3 regions of the Tatumella sp. UBA2305 genome follow, and region 3 is predicted to be linked to each of the others. Evidence: predicted binding sites of a transcription regulator. Region 3 holds the regulator's gene; each other region holds the start of a gene.
What was found. The regulator PhoB, encoded in region 3, activates phosphate uptake and scavenging genes when phosphate is short. The targets are predictions, from matches to a motif close to CTGTCATAAAACTGNCNNAT.
Positions count from the first base shown of each region.

Region 1: a site for PhoB is predicted at 2,123-2,142, ahead of pitA (inorganic phosphate transporter PitA). Genes of this name have one in related genera too.
Region 2: a site for PhoB is predicted at 2,119-2,138, ahead of opgB (phosphatidylglycerol--membrane-oligosaccharide glycerophosphotransferase). Genes of this name have one in related genera too.

Region 1 covers NZ_DDVT01000005.1:93,146-97,414, forward strand. The annotation lists gene B3Z23_RS02815 (helix-turn-helix domain-containing protein) at 1-22, shown strand, start outside; gene B3Z23_RS02820 (hypothetical protein) at 119-436, shown strand; gene B3Z23_RS02825 (hypothetical protein) at 672-809, shown strand; gene B3Z23_RS02830 (NAD(P)/FAD-dependent oxidoreductase) at 812-1,999, opposite strand; gene pitA (inorganic phosphate transporter PitA) at 2,236-3,723, shown strand; gene uspB (universal stress protein UspB) at 3,866-4,201, opposite strand.
Region 2 covers NZ_DDVT01000023.1:208,474-212,742, forward strand. The annotation lists gene B3Z23_RS16635 (YbaK/EbsC family protein) at 1-419, shown strand, start outside; gene B3Z23_RS16640 (MFS transporter) at 449-1,654, opposite strand; gene opgB (phosphatidylglycerol--membrane-oligosaccharide glycerophosphotransferase) at 2,316-4,269, shown strand, end outside.
Region 3 covers NZ_DDVT01000020.1:207,372-211,640, reverse strand. The annotation lists gene B3Z23_RS13455 (cobalamin-independent methionine synthase II family protein) at 1-299, opposite strand, end outside; gene phoR (phosphate regulon sensor histidine kinase PhoR) at 532-1,848, opposite strand; gene phoB (phosphate response regulator transcription factor PhoB) at 1,863-2,552, opposite strand; gene sbcD (exonuclease subunit SbcD) at 2,801-4,039, shown strand; gene B3Z23_RS13435 (AAA family ATPase) at 4,036-4,269, shown strand, end outside.

The sequences.
Region 1 (4,269 bases), on a different contig from region 3:
AGAGCCAGACTGGCTGTTATAGCCAGTGATGGCCGGATGTCCGCTATCTGTATCGCTACATCGTTCGGACCGGGCGATGTTACTACTGACTCACTGACTTTCCCCGGAGTTTCAGAAAATGAAAAAACTGATCACCCTTCTGCTGCTGTCGTTCACCACAGCGACCTCTTTCTCCGCCGCAGCCCAGTGGCCACCGGAGACCGGAGCCAAAGTACCAGGTAATGCACTGGAATATCCCACCCGGCTGTCCCCGGTAAATCAGTCACTGGAGCAGATGCTGAACCAGGGCGGTGAGATTATTGCCTCTTCCCTGGCCTCAGATGGCCCGGTGGTCACCCTCAGGCTGAAAAAACATTATATTTTCTGCCTGCTAAAAGGCGCGGGTAGCGGTTCAGACCAGAATGTTGCGACGTCAAAGTGTTACGCCATGAACTAACGGTTTCCCTGGCAGTAAAATGAGCGTTACGAAGTATTGATTGATGTTTTCCAGTCTCAGCTGGTGAATATTCCCGGCTTTCAGACAGATACCGGTAACACACCCTCCGGAATTTTCTTCCCGCTCTGACCAACAACAAGGCTGCCTGATTAAGGGTTAACGTTGCGTAAACAGTGCCTGCCCTACACTGGCGGCACTGCCGTCAGGTCGGGGGCTGAAAAATACGCCTCTGGTAATGGATACCTGCTACTATGCCGCCACTCTGCCCGGGGTGTCACTGGGTTATGTGGGGCGGCGGCATATTCCCGCCGCTCTGAAAGCGTTAATCACGATTATTCACGAGGCCAATGATGAGCAGCATCACAATCCTTGAGGCTACAAAGCTCCGGCGCAGGCGGCTGCCGAGCTCCATGCCCACTGGAAGTTATAGCCTCCCAGCCAGCCGGTCACGTCCACCACTTCGCCGATAAAGTAGAGACCCGGCACATCGCGGGCTTCCATGGTGCGTGAAGAGAGCTTATCGGTATCGACTCCCCCAAGGGTAACTTCGGCCGTCCGGTAACCTTCGGTTCCGTTAGGCTGCACCGCCCAGCAGGTCAGCTGTTCCACCAGTTGCTGCTGCTGTTTGTGGTTCAACTGCTTTAACGTCAACTCCGGAACCATCTGCAACTGTTGCAGTGTTTCGGTCAAGCGTTTAGGCAATACTTTGGCCAGGCAGTTCTTCAGACTGAGATTAGGGTGAGCCGTGCGCTGGATATTGAGAAACTCTTCCAGGTCCATTTCCGGTAACAGGTTAATCATCAGCCGTTCACCTGGTTGCCAGTAGCTGGAAATCTGCAACATCGAAGGCCCGGACAATCCGCGGTGAGTAAACAGCATGGCTTCTTTAAACAGTGTGCCTTGTTGCGCAGTGACCGTCACCGGCAGAGCCACCCCGGAAAGCGTCTGTAGCTGTTCGAGTAACGGTTTGTGCAGCGTAAAAGGCACCAGTGCCGCACGGGTCGGAAATACCCGCAATCCAAACTGTTCAGCAATCTTATAACCCCAGGGGGTTGCCCCAAGGCCAGGCATCGACAGCCCCCCGGATGCAACAACAAGTTTGCGAGCACTTACTTCACAACCATTCACGTTTAGCCGGTATTCACCTTGATCGTCTCGTTCGGTGGTGAGGATTTCGCTGCGTAGTCGCAGGGTTACCTGGCCTTTCTGGCATTCCGCCAGCAACAAATCGACGATTTGCTGAGCAGAATCATCACAAAACAGTTGTCCGAGAGTTTTTTCATGCCAGGCAATACCGTGTTTACCCACCAGCTCAATAAAATCCCACTGTGTATAGCGAGCAAGTGCTGACTTACAGAAGTGAGGATTATGTGACAGGTAGGCAACAGGCTCGGTATACAGATTGGTGAAATTACAGCGCCCGCCTCCGGACATCAGGATTTTTCGGCCGGCTTTTTTGCCGTTATCCAGCACCAGGACTTTCAGACCTCGCTGCCCGGCCTGTGCCGCACAGAACAGCCCGGCAGCACCGGCACCCACCACAATAACGTCAAACTTTTCCATATCGCCCCCGCCCGAAAAACGGCTGATTGTAGAGATATGCGTTGCCGGACTCCAGACTGAAAATTTCTTAACACGCCTGGGCTTCGCATAACTTTATAATTTTTAAGTATTTTTAAAATTAAACTTTCATGAAGCTGTCACATTACTGCAAAAAAAAAGAGATTTTTCTTTCCTGAAAGGACTTATCTCGCCGATAATGCGCGGGGTTCATGTCCTCAAAAAATGGCGTAACGTTTATGCTGCATCTTTTTGCTGGTATCGATTTAAGTACTGGCCTACTACTGGTAGTTGCTCTGCTGTTTGTTTTGTTTTACGAAGCAATCAACGGATTTCATGATACCGCTAATGCTGTTGCCACGGTAATTTATACCCGTGCGATGCGCGCGCAACTGGCTGTTGCAATGGCGGGGATCTTTAACTTTTTGGGAGTTTTGTTAGGTGGTCTGAGCGTGGCTTACGCTATTGTTCATATGCTGCCGACCGATCTGCTGCTTAATGTAGGTTCTGCTCATGGTCTGGCCATGGTGTTCTCTATGTTACTGGCCGCAATCATCTGGAACCTGGGGACCTGGTACTTTGGTCTGCCTGCCTCCAGCTCCCACACTTTGATTGGAGCGATTATCGGCATTGCTGTCACCAATGCCCTGGTCACCGGCACTTCGCTGGTTGACGCCCTGAACATTCCGAAAGTCATCAATGTTTTTATGTCACTGATTCTGTCACCGCTGATTGGTATGGCGCTGGCAGGCGCATTAATATTTCTGCTACGCAAATACTGGAACGGAACACGTAAACGTTCACGGGTCCATATGACGCCAGCAGAGCGGGAAAAGATTGATGGCAAGAAAAAGCCGCCTTTCTGGACACGAATTGCGCTGATTGTTTCTGCCATTGGTGTCAGCTATTCCCACGGCGCCAATGACGGACAGAAAGGCATTGGCCTGATTATGCTGGTACTGATTGGTGTCGCCCCTGCCGGATTCGTGGTGAATATGAATTCTTCGGGATATGATATCACCCGGACCCGCGATGCGGTGGAACATCTGGAGCAGTATTACCAGCAGAACAGCCAGTCGCTGCAATCTATCATCGCTCCGACGGTCACCCCGGCGGCAATAGCCACTCCGATAGAAGAGTTCCACTGCAGTAATGAGCGTGCTCTGGAAGCCGTGACGCATGCTCAGAAAATGCTGACCAACCTTAGCAGTTACGACCAACTGAGTGTCGAAAATCGTTCTCAGATGCGCCGCCTGTTACTGTGTATTTCTGATACCGCTGATAAGATTGCCTCGCTGCCACAGACCAGCAGCCAGGATCGTAAATTCCTGGGCGATTTACGCCATGACTTACTCGGCACGGTTGAGTACGCCCCGGTGTGGATTATCTTTGCCGTAGCGCTGGCGCTGTCTGTCGGGACCATGGTCGGCTGGCGTCGTGTGGCTACCACGATTGGTGAGAAAATCGGTAAGAAAGGGATGACCTACGGTCAGGGGATGGCGGCTCAGGTCACTGCGGCGGCTTCTATCGGGATTGCCAGTTATACCGGTATGCCGGTATCTACCACCCATATCCTGTCATCTTCCGTCGCCGGAACTATGCTGGTCGATGGAGGCGGTTTACAGGGTAAGACTATCAAGAATATCGCGATGGCCTGGGTACTCACTCTGCCGGTTTCGATTCTGTTGTCTGCCGGGCTGTACTGGATTTCACTGCATCTGGTTTAGTGATTTCAGCAGCACCACTGAAAAAGGCTGTCCATATGGACAGCCTTTTTATTATCTGCCGACCTTATTATCCGCCGACGATTCCGCTCTGAGCGTAGTAGTCCCGGGCCGCATGCCTGCCCCATTAATCCCCTGTCGGGGATTAATGCCAAATCAACAATCCGACCAGGCTTATCACAATAATCGCGCACAGGCTGCTGGTCAGAATAAACTGCCCGCGCACCCGTTCGCAGCGACGAATAAACTCTTCATCATGGTGTTCAAGATAGCGCTTTGCATGGATATAACGCACCAGCCGCATCTGTTTCGCCGGCTGTCCGTGGGCCGTGAAAAAACCAGCACCATCCACCGACTGATAGAGCAGTGGGTCACAACCTCGCAGCACCACCAGCAAGGCCCGTAATGAAGAAAAGTAACGCAGCATATTAATCACACAGACAATACATAAACAGGTAAACAGTACCGTGGTATTAATCATCTTTCCCTCCACCATTCCCCTGACTGGCAGCCAGTATTACAGGTTTCTCAGGCCGTTTTATTGATTAG
Region 2 (4,269 bases), on a different contig from region 3:
CCCCTGATATTGAAGTGATTGAAACCACGGAAAGTACCGCGACGGTCGATATGGCAGCACGGGTTCATGGTGTCACTCCCGGCCAGATAGCCAAGACCCTGTCTCTGAAAGTAAAACAGGCGATAGTGCTGATTGTAATGCGCGGTGACGCGCGACTGGATAATAAAAAACTGAAAGATACTCTGGGCGCCAAAGCTCGGATGCTGAGTGTCGATGAGGTGATCAATGCCACCGGACATCCGGTGGGGGGTGTCTGCCCTTTCGGGTTGGAAAATCCGTTAACTGTCTACTGTGATGTCTCCTTACAGGCGTTTGATGAAGTGCTGCCTGCGGCGGGAGCCACCCATAGTGCGGTCAGGATCTCTCCGCAACGGATGGCAGAACTGACAAACGCCAGCTGGGTTGACGTTTGCCAGTAAGCGGCTGGCGGTGATAACCGCCGCCAGCATCAATCCTGACCTGAAATCCTGATCCCCCGGGTTTCACGGCCAAACGCAGTCAGTAAGCAGATAAGCACCGCCACAGTCCCTGCCACGATAGCCATACTCAGTCCATAGTTTCCGCCATGAGTCGCGGCAATTTTAGACTGCAATGTCGCATTCACGGAAGCAATCAGATTACCCAGCTGATAGACGAAGCCAGGCAGAACGGCGCGGGCAGTCGAGGGAACCAGTTCGGTCAGCCAGGTCGGGATAACGCCCCAGGCGCCCTGCACCATAAACTGCATTAAAAATGCGCCCAGGCCAATCATCCAGGAACCGGAAGAGAAGGCCCATAACGGCAGTACCGGTAATGCCAGCGCCGAGGCCAGCATGATGGCTCTCTTGCGACCAATTTTCTCAGACAACAGCCCAAAGCAAACACCACCCAACATCGCCGCAATGTTATAGCAGATAGCAATGATACTGACGGTATGTGCATCAAACTGATGCTGGACTTTCAGGAAGGTCGGATAGAGGTCCTGCGTACCGTGGCTAAAGAAGTTAAAACAGGCCATCAGCAAGACCAGATAACAGCATAGTTTGGCATTCTGCTTAATGACCGGCAACAGAGCGTGACTTTCTGCACGGGCTTTAGAGGCCAGCCACACCGGAGATTCAGGCACTTTGAACCAGATGAATGGCAATAGCAGGATAGGCAATGCCCCCACCATAAACATTCCACGCCAGCCAATCAGATTATACAGCAGACCGAAGATGACAGAAGCCAGCAGATAACCACACGGATATCCCGCCTGAAAAATCCCTGACATCAAACCCCGGGAACGATCCGGAATGGTTTCCATCGCCAGCGACGAGGCGACGCCCCAGATCCCACCCATCGCAATCCCATAGATCACACGGAAAGTCAGGAACGCTCCGAAGGTGGGTGACCAGGCTGACAACAGTTCAAACACCGAAAACATCACGATGTTGACCATAAGAATCGGACGGCGGCCAAATTTTTCAGCCAGACGACCGAATATCAGCGCACCGACAGGTCTGACCGCCAGAGTGAGCATAATAGAGAGTGATACATCAGTGATAGTGTTATGAAAATACTGAGCCAGATCGCTCAATACAAATACCAGAATAAAAAAATCAAACGCATCCAGAGTCCAGCTAATAAAACTGGCAAAGGCGACATTACGCTGAGTTGGCGTCCAGTGAAACATGTTATTTATCCTTTTCATCACGTTAGCCAAGACTGACCCTGTCGGCAGGCAAGCCAAAGTAACGCGGATAACAAGAGGGAAGAGGTGAGGTTATTTTTTTGTTAATACTATTTTTATAGCATTTCACAACAGAAGCTGAAGGAGAGTATTTGTCAGAAACGTCAATGAGATGTAAAAAATTATGTCGCAAGGTGCAGGCGTAACAACCATCGCCGGAAGGCTACTGAACTTCTTAGAATACACTCACCAGAATCACAGATATCTCCCTGAAATCTGCAGGCAGATCTCAATTCGTCCGGAAATATCATCACAAGTTACGCATTGTGCTTTATACTTATTCTTTGGTACAAAAAAACACATTCAGAAAACTATCAAATAGTTAGCAACGACACTGATTTTCAGTATCGCGAGCATTTTCCGGCCACCAAGGATTGGGGCAGCAATATTATTACCCTATCCTGCCCGCATGACACTGGTATGACAGTTTTTTTGGGAATTAGCCTGGAATAATGCTGACGGCCATTTTGCAGCAGGTACACCAGGAGAATTATGGCGTAACAACAGGCATCTCAGCCAGTAAGCAGAATCATCCTCTGCGGCAGAGTGTCTGGCGACGGAATCCGCCCATCTGTCGTTATTTCTTTATCAGGAGAGCCAGGTAGTGTCAGTCATTGTTTCATTCGGACTTTTTATTACGTCAGTGTTCCTTTATTCCCGTAAAGCCGGACGGCATCGCCTGTGGTTTATCCTTATGCTGATGTTGCTGATGATTTTCCTGCTGCTTAACGCGGTTTTATTTGCCAGTAACTACTTTACCGGAAATGGCATTACCGATGCAGTCATCTATACCCTGACCAGCAGTCTGACCGGTGCCGGCACCGCTAAATACATCCTGCCGGCTGCAGGACTGATCTTGCTTTTCATCGCCCTGTTTTGTGCTCTGGGCTGGCTGCTGTATAAAAAAAACCAACAACATCATTTAGGCTGGAGCCTGCTGGCCAGTGTGCTGGCCCTGTTGTCGATCAATACCAGCCCGGCCTACTATCAGGTTAAAGAGATTATTACGTCACATACAGGCAAAGATGGGTCAGATTTTGATGATTACTTTAAAGTCCCTGCGGCAAAGATTGAAAACCCCTCGCTGAACCTGGTGTATATCTACGCAGAAAGCCTGGAACGTACCTATTTCGATCAGCAAGCCTTTCCTGACCTGGCTCCGGAATTGTCACAACAGATGAACTCCGGCATCGATTTCACCCGAACCGCTCAGTTACCGGGCACCGATTATACCATCGCGGGTATGGTCGCCTCTCAGTGTGGTATTCCGCTGTTTGCCCCCTTTGAAGGTAATGCGTCGTCCTCATTATCCAGCTTCTATCCGCAAAATATTTGCCTCGGGGATATACTGAAAAACTCAGGCTACCAGAACTGGTTCATGCAGGGTGCTGACCTCCGGTTCGGCGGTAAAGATGTGTTTCTCAAATCCCACGGGTTTGACGTGCAACATCTTGAAGGTTCTGAAGAACTGAAATCTCAGGTGACAAATCCTGACTACCGAAATAACTGGGGCTTTTATGATGATACGGTTCTGGATAAAGTTTTCGAAAAATACCAACAGTTATCACAGGAAAAACAACGATTTGCATTATTCGCGCTGACCGTTGACACCCACCACCCGGACGGCTTTATCTCGGCGACCTGCCAGCGCAAGGCCTACCCCTATGACGGAAAAAATAACCTGTCGTTTAGTGCGGTTTCCTGTTCTCAGGAACACATTGCCCGGCTTATTGCGCGGATAAAAAGCTCACCGTGGTTTAAAAATACTATTATCGTCGTGGGATCTGACCATCTGGCGATGAATAACACCGCTTATCGTTACCTGATCAAGCATCCGCGCCACGATAGCTTTTTTATAATTCGTGGTGATAAGCCTGAAACCACGGAGATCAACCGTAAACGCAGCACGATGGATAACGGTGCGACCGTACTGGATATTCTGGGAGGTGATAATTTTATTGGTCTGGGGCGAAGCAGCCTGTCAGGAACCTCGTTATCCGAAATATTTACTGACCTTCCCCGCAAGATCAACGCGTGGAAACCGGACATCATCCAGTTATGGAATTTCCCGCGGCGCATTGACCGGTTTACTGTCGATCAGCAAAAAAACACCCTGAGCTTTTCCGGATCCACCTTCCGTCTGCCGGTACTGATAAAAGTGGACAGCGATAAAGTCGAACCGATCCCGGAAGGGGTATATGCCGAAACATTAACTTCACGTCTGAGTAAATTTGCAGCCGGAGATAAATTTGTCTGGTTTGACAGATGCTATAAGGCTGGCCGGTTATGGGCTCCGAACCTCGCCTTATCAGATGCGCTATGCTACACCACGGGTGAACTGGGAGGCAAACCCCGGGTCACAGAAATCGGCCGCGGAAATTACCAGGGCAATGTGGCCTTTACCCCGGCAGTCATTTCAGAGGATACCTATCGTCAGACACTGCAGCAGTTACAGGTGGCTGATAATGATATCCGCTATCCGTCTGACAGTTACCTGTTCTATCTGCCCGGTGCTCCACAATCCGTCGCCAGCTACAGTGGTTTATCCCGCCCGGAAA
Region 3 (4,269 bases):
TTAGTCTGCACCCCGTTAAACTGAATACCCTGGTCAGCTTCGAAAGGTTCGACCCCTTCCAGGCCGTCGAAAAAATCAAAATGCCACCAGGCGCGGCGAAACTCGCCGTCGGTCACTACCTGTAAACCAGCAGCCTGTTGCTGCTCAACGACTTCACGAATTGCATCGTTTTCAACATTACGCAGTCCTTCCGCATCCAGACGACCCGCTGAAAAGTCTATCCGAGCCTGTTTTACCGCTTCGGGACGCAGAAAACTCCCGACGATATCCGCGCGAAACGGTGCCTCTGTTCTTTGCATAATTATTCTCCTGATGCCGGAGTGGACCGGCGAATCTATTTAAGCCATCCAGACGGCTATTTATGTGATTTTTTCAGGGTGGCATGAGAAAATCAGCCTGACAATTGAATATAATTCATTCCTCATGAATTTATTTCATCTGGTGTGTAAAAGCGACGGGTAATCTTCTGCGGAGGATAATAGGCAATCAGCCACAGTTTCACCGCAGAGAGGCCTCTGCGGTGAAAGCGGGTTATGCGCCGGAGACAGCAATGGCTGTATTCGCCGGAACAATCATCCGTGCAGCCAGAGAAAAACTGAAGCAGGTACAATATCCGGGCTCACTGGTGATGGATAACCTGGCTCCGTGATGACCCAGCGCATGTTTCACAATCGCCAGACCCAGACCACTGCCACCGGTATTACGTGATCTGGCTTTATCCACCCGATAGAAACGTTCGGTCAGACGAGGGATATGTTCTTCGGCAATCCCCGGACCATCATCGGACACCGAAAAATATGCCCCGTCAGTTGTGCGTTTCCAGATAATCTCAATTTGGGTGTTTTCTGGGGTATGATTGATGGAGTTATAGATAAGGTTAGAAATGGCACTGCGTAACTGTTCATCGTTACCGTACACCCGCAGCTTTTCATCAATAGAAAAACTGATTTTTTGACGTCCCTGACTGAGGGTTTCGGCTTCCTGCTGCAACATATGCAGCATTGCCGGAACATCGACAACCTCCTTCATGTTCAGTGCGGGGGCTGCCTCGATTCGGGTTAAGGTCATCAGCTGTTTAACCAGTCCCTCCATGCGCCGGGACTGTTCCTGCATTGTCCCCACCGCCCTGAAGTAAATATTATCCTTCAGCTGACTATCTTCCATCATCTCCAGATATCCCTGGATCACCGTGAGTGGTGTGCGCAGTTCATGGCTGACATTGGCAAAGAAGTGACGCCGCATATTTTCCAGTTGTCGCATCTGAGTCATATCCCTGGCACTGATCAACCACTGCCCTTCGCTGTAGGGCATGATCCGGAACTCCATATGGTGTCCGTTATTCAGCAGCTGAGTCAGTGGGGTTTCGAAGCTTTTTGCCTGCAGGTAACGGGAAAACTCAGGATAGCGGAGCAGATTAAGGATATTTTGTCCGTTATCCTCCGGCCAGCGTAATCCGAGATATTGCTGCGCCAGCCCGTTGCACCAGAAGATATTGCCCTCTTCGGTGGTCAGGATCAGGCCGTCCGGCAGCGATTCAGCACCACTGCGGAAGCGTTTAATCAGATCACGCAACTCTCCGCGTCTTCGCCGGTTACGCACCTGCATCAGATACAGGCCATGAAACAGCGGTTCCCAGCTTCCTTTGCCGGTAGGCGGGGTAATGGTTCTGTCGACCCATAACCAGTGTGACAGACGCATCAGTTGAAAAAAATGCCAGAAGAGTAATACCACCACCGCCAGCAGCAGACACCAGGCTAACTGCCGGGTCATTAGCCCGGCCACACCACCTGCCAGGCAGACCAGCAGAAATTCAAATAACAGGGTGCGCCACGAAAGTTTGTCCAGCACGAATGACACTCCATTCAGAAACGGGCAGAGAACCGATATCCTGTACCACGGACTGTTTGTACCATACGCTCATGGCCGGTAAATTCCAGTGCTTTACGCAGACGACGGATATGGACATCTACCGTCCGGTCCTCCACATAAACATTCGTTCCCCATACATGATTCAGCAATTGTTCCCTGCTGTAGACCCGTTCAGGGTGAGTCATAAAGAAATGCAGTAATTTGTATTCCGTGGGTCCCATTTCTACCGGAGTTTCCCCTGACATGACACGATGCGAGGTTGGATCCAGTGTCAGTCCCTGAATATCAATCAGTTCATCATCTGCAGTCGGTGAAATACGACGAATCACCGCTTTGATCCTGGCAATCAGTTCTTTCGGTGAGAACGGTTTGGTCATATAGTCATCAGCACCGGCATCCAGCCCCCGAACCCGGTCTTCTTCTTCCCCTTTGGCTGTCAGCATGACCACCGGAATATCCCGGGTCATCGCTTCTTTTTTCAGGTAGCGGATAAACTGAATACCGCTGCCGCCGGGTAACATCCAGTCCAGCAGAATCAGATCGGGCCAGGGTTCGATCAGTTTTTTTACAGCGCTGTCATAATCCTCAGCTTCGATGGGATGATAGTCATTCTGCTCCAGAACGAAACATAACATTTCGCGAATCGGAGCCTCATCTTCTACGACCAGAATGCGTTTAGCCATTGTTTCTCCAGCGAATATCTTCGGGTATTTCCGAAGTTGCGGCGCCATTATGAGTCAGTTTTATGACAGTTTTATGAATAAAAGCCAGCTAATTTTCTGCAATCATGTCATAAAAACTGGTGGATGTTGGCTGACTGGATTATCTCACAGCCCCGCCGCGCGTCCTCATCACCGTCACCATGACTCTTTTTTTATCCGGGAGCCGGCAACAGGTATACTGCGTTCAGCAGGGTGAAACCGGGAGCATTATGAAAATTATCCATACCTCTGACTGGCATCTGGGTCAGTTTTTTTATACCCGTAGCAGGGCTTACGAACATCAGTCTTTTCTCGACTGGTTATTGCAGCAAATTACCGACCTCCGGATCGATGTCCTGATCGTTGCCGGCGATATATTTGATACCGGTTCGCCCCCCAGCTATGCCCGTGAAATATACAATCACTTTGTCGTTGCATTACAGCAGACCGGTTGTCAGTTAATCATTCTGGCCGGAAATCATGATTCGGTCGCGATGCTCAACGAATCACGGGAACTGCTTGCGTGCCTGAATACCCAGGTGATCGCCAGTGCCGGCACAGACATCAGCAATCAACTGGTGATTCTTCGCGACAAGCAGCAGAATCCCGGGGCTGTGCTCTGTGCCATCCCCTATCTGCGTCCCCGGGATATTCAGTTAAGCCAGGCCGGGCTGAATAGCCAGCAGAAACAACAAAACCTGTTGCAGGCCATCACTGATCACTACCGGCAGTGTTATGACGCCGCACTCAGATTGCGGGTTGAACTGGGGCAACCTGAATTACCCGTGATAGCCACCGGACATCTGACAGCGCTGGGTACCCGTAGCAGCGAATCCGTACGGGATATCTATATCGGTAGTCTGGATGCTTTCCCTGCCTCCGCCTTTCCTCCCGCCGATTATATTGCTCTGGGGCATATCCATCGATCACAACAGGTCGGCGGGCAAACGCATATTCGTTATAGCGGTTCACCGATTGCACTGAGTTTCGACGAACCTGGTACAGAGAAGAGTGTCTGTCTGGTCGAATGTGGTCCCGGTCAGCCACTGACGGTGACCACTCTGCCGATCCCCTGTTTTCAGCCCATGCAGACCCTGAAAGGTTCACTGGAAGAGATTGAAACACAGATCAATGCGCTGACCAGCGATGACAGCGGCCGGCCGGTATGGCTGGATATTGAGGTCACGCAACAGGACTATCTGAGTGACTTACAACAACGTATTGAAGCTTTAGTCTCCGGCAAGCCGGCCGAAGTATTACTGTTACGCCGCAGTCGTGAACGTTCGACGGCAGGTATTCAACGGATGGAGAATGAAACGTTGAATGAATTAACGGCAGAAGAGGTGTTTATGCGTCGTCTTGAGCTGGAACAACAACTACCGGAAGCGGATCGCCAGCGGCTGCTCACCCTTTACCTGCAAACTCTGGAACAGGTACAGCATGCCGGACAGGAGCAGGACTGCAAATGAAAATACTGAGCCTGCGGTTCAAAAACCTTAATGCTTTGCGTGGCGAATGGACTATCGATTTTCGTCAGTCCCCCTTCGCCGGTAATGGCCTGTTTGCCATCACTGGTGATACCGGCGCGGGTAAGACTACCCTGCTGGATGCTATTTGCCTCGCGCTCTACCACCAGACGCCACGGCTCGGCCCTGTCACCCCAGCCCAGAACGAACTGATGTCACGCGGCACCAGTGAG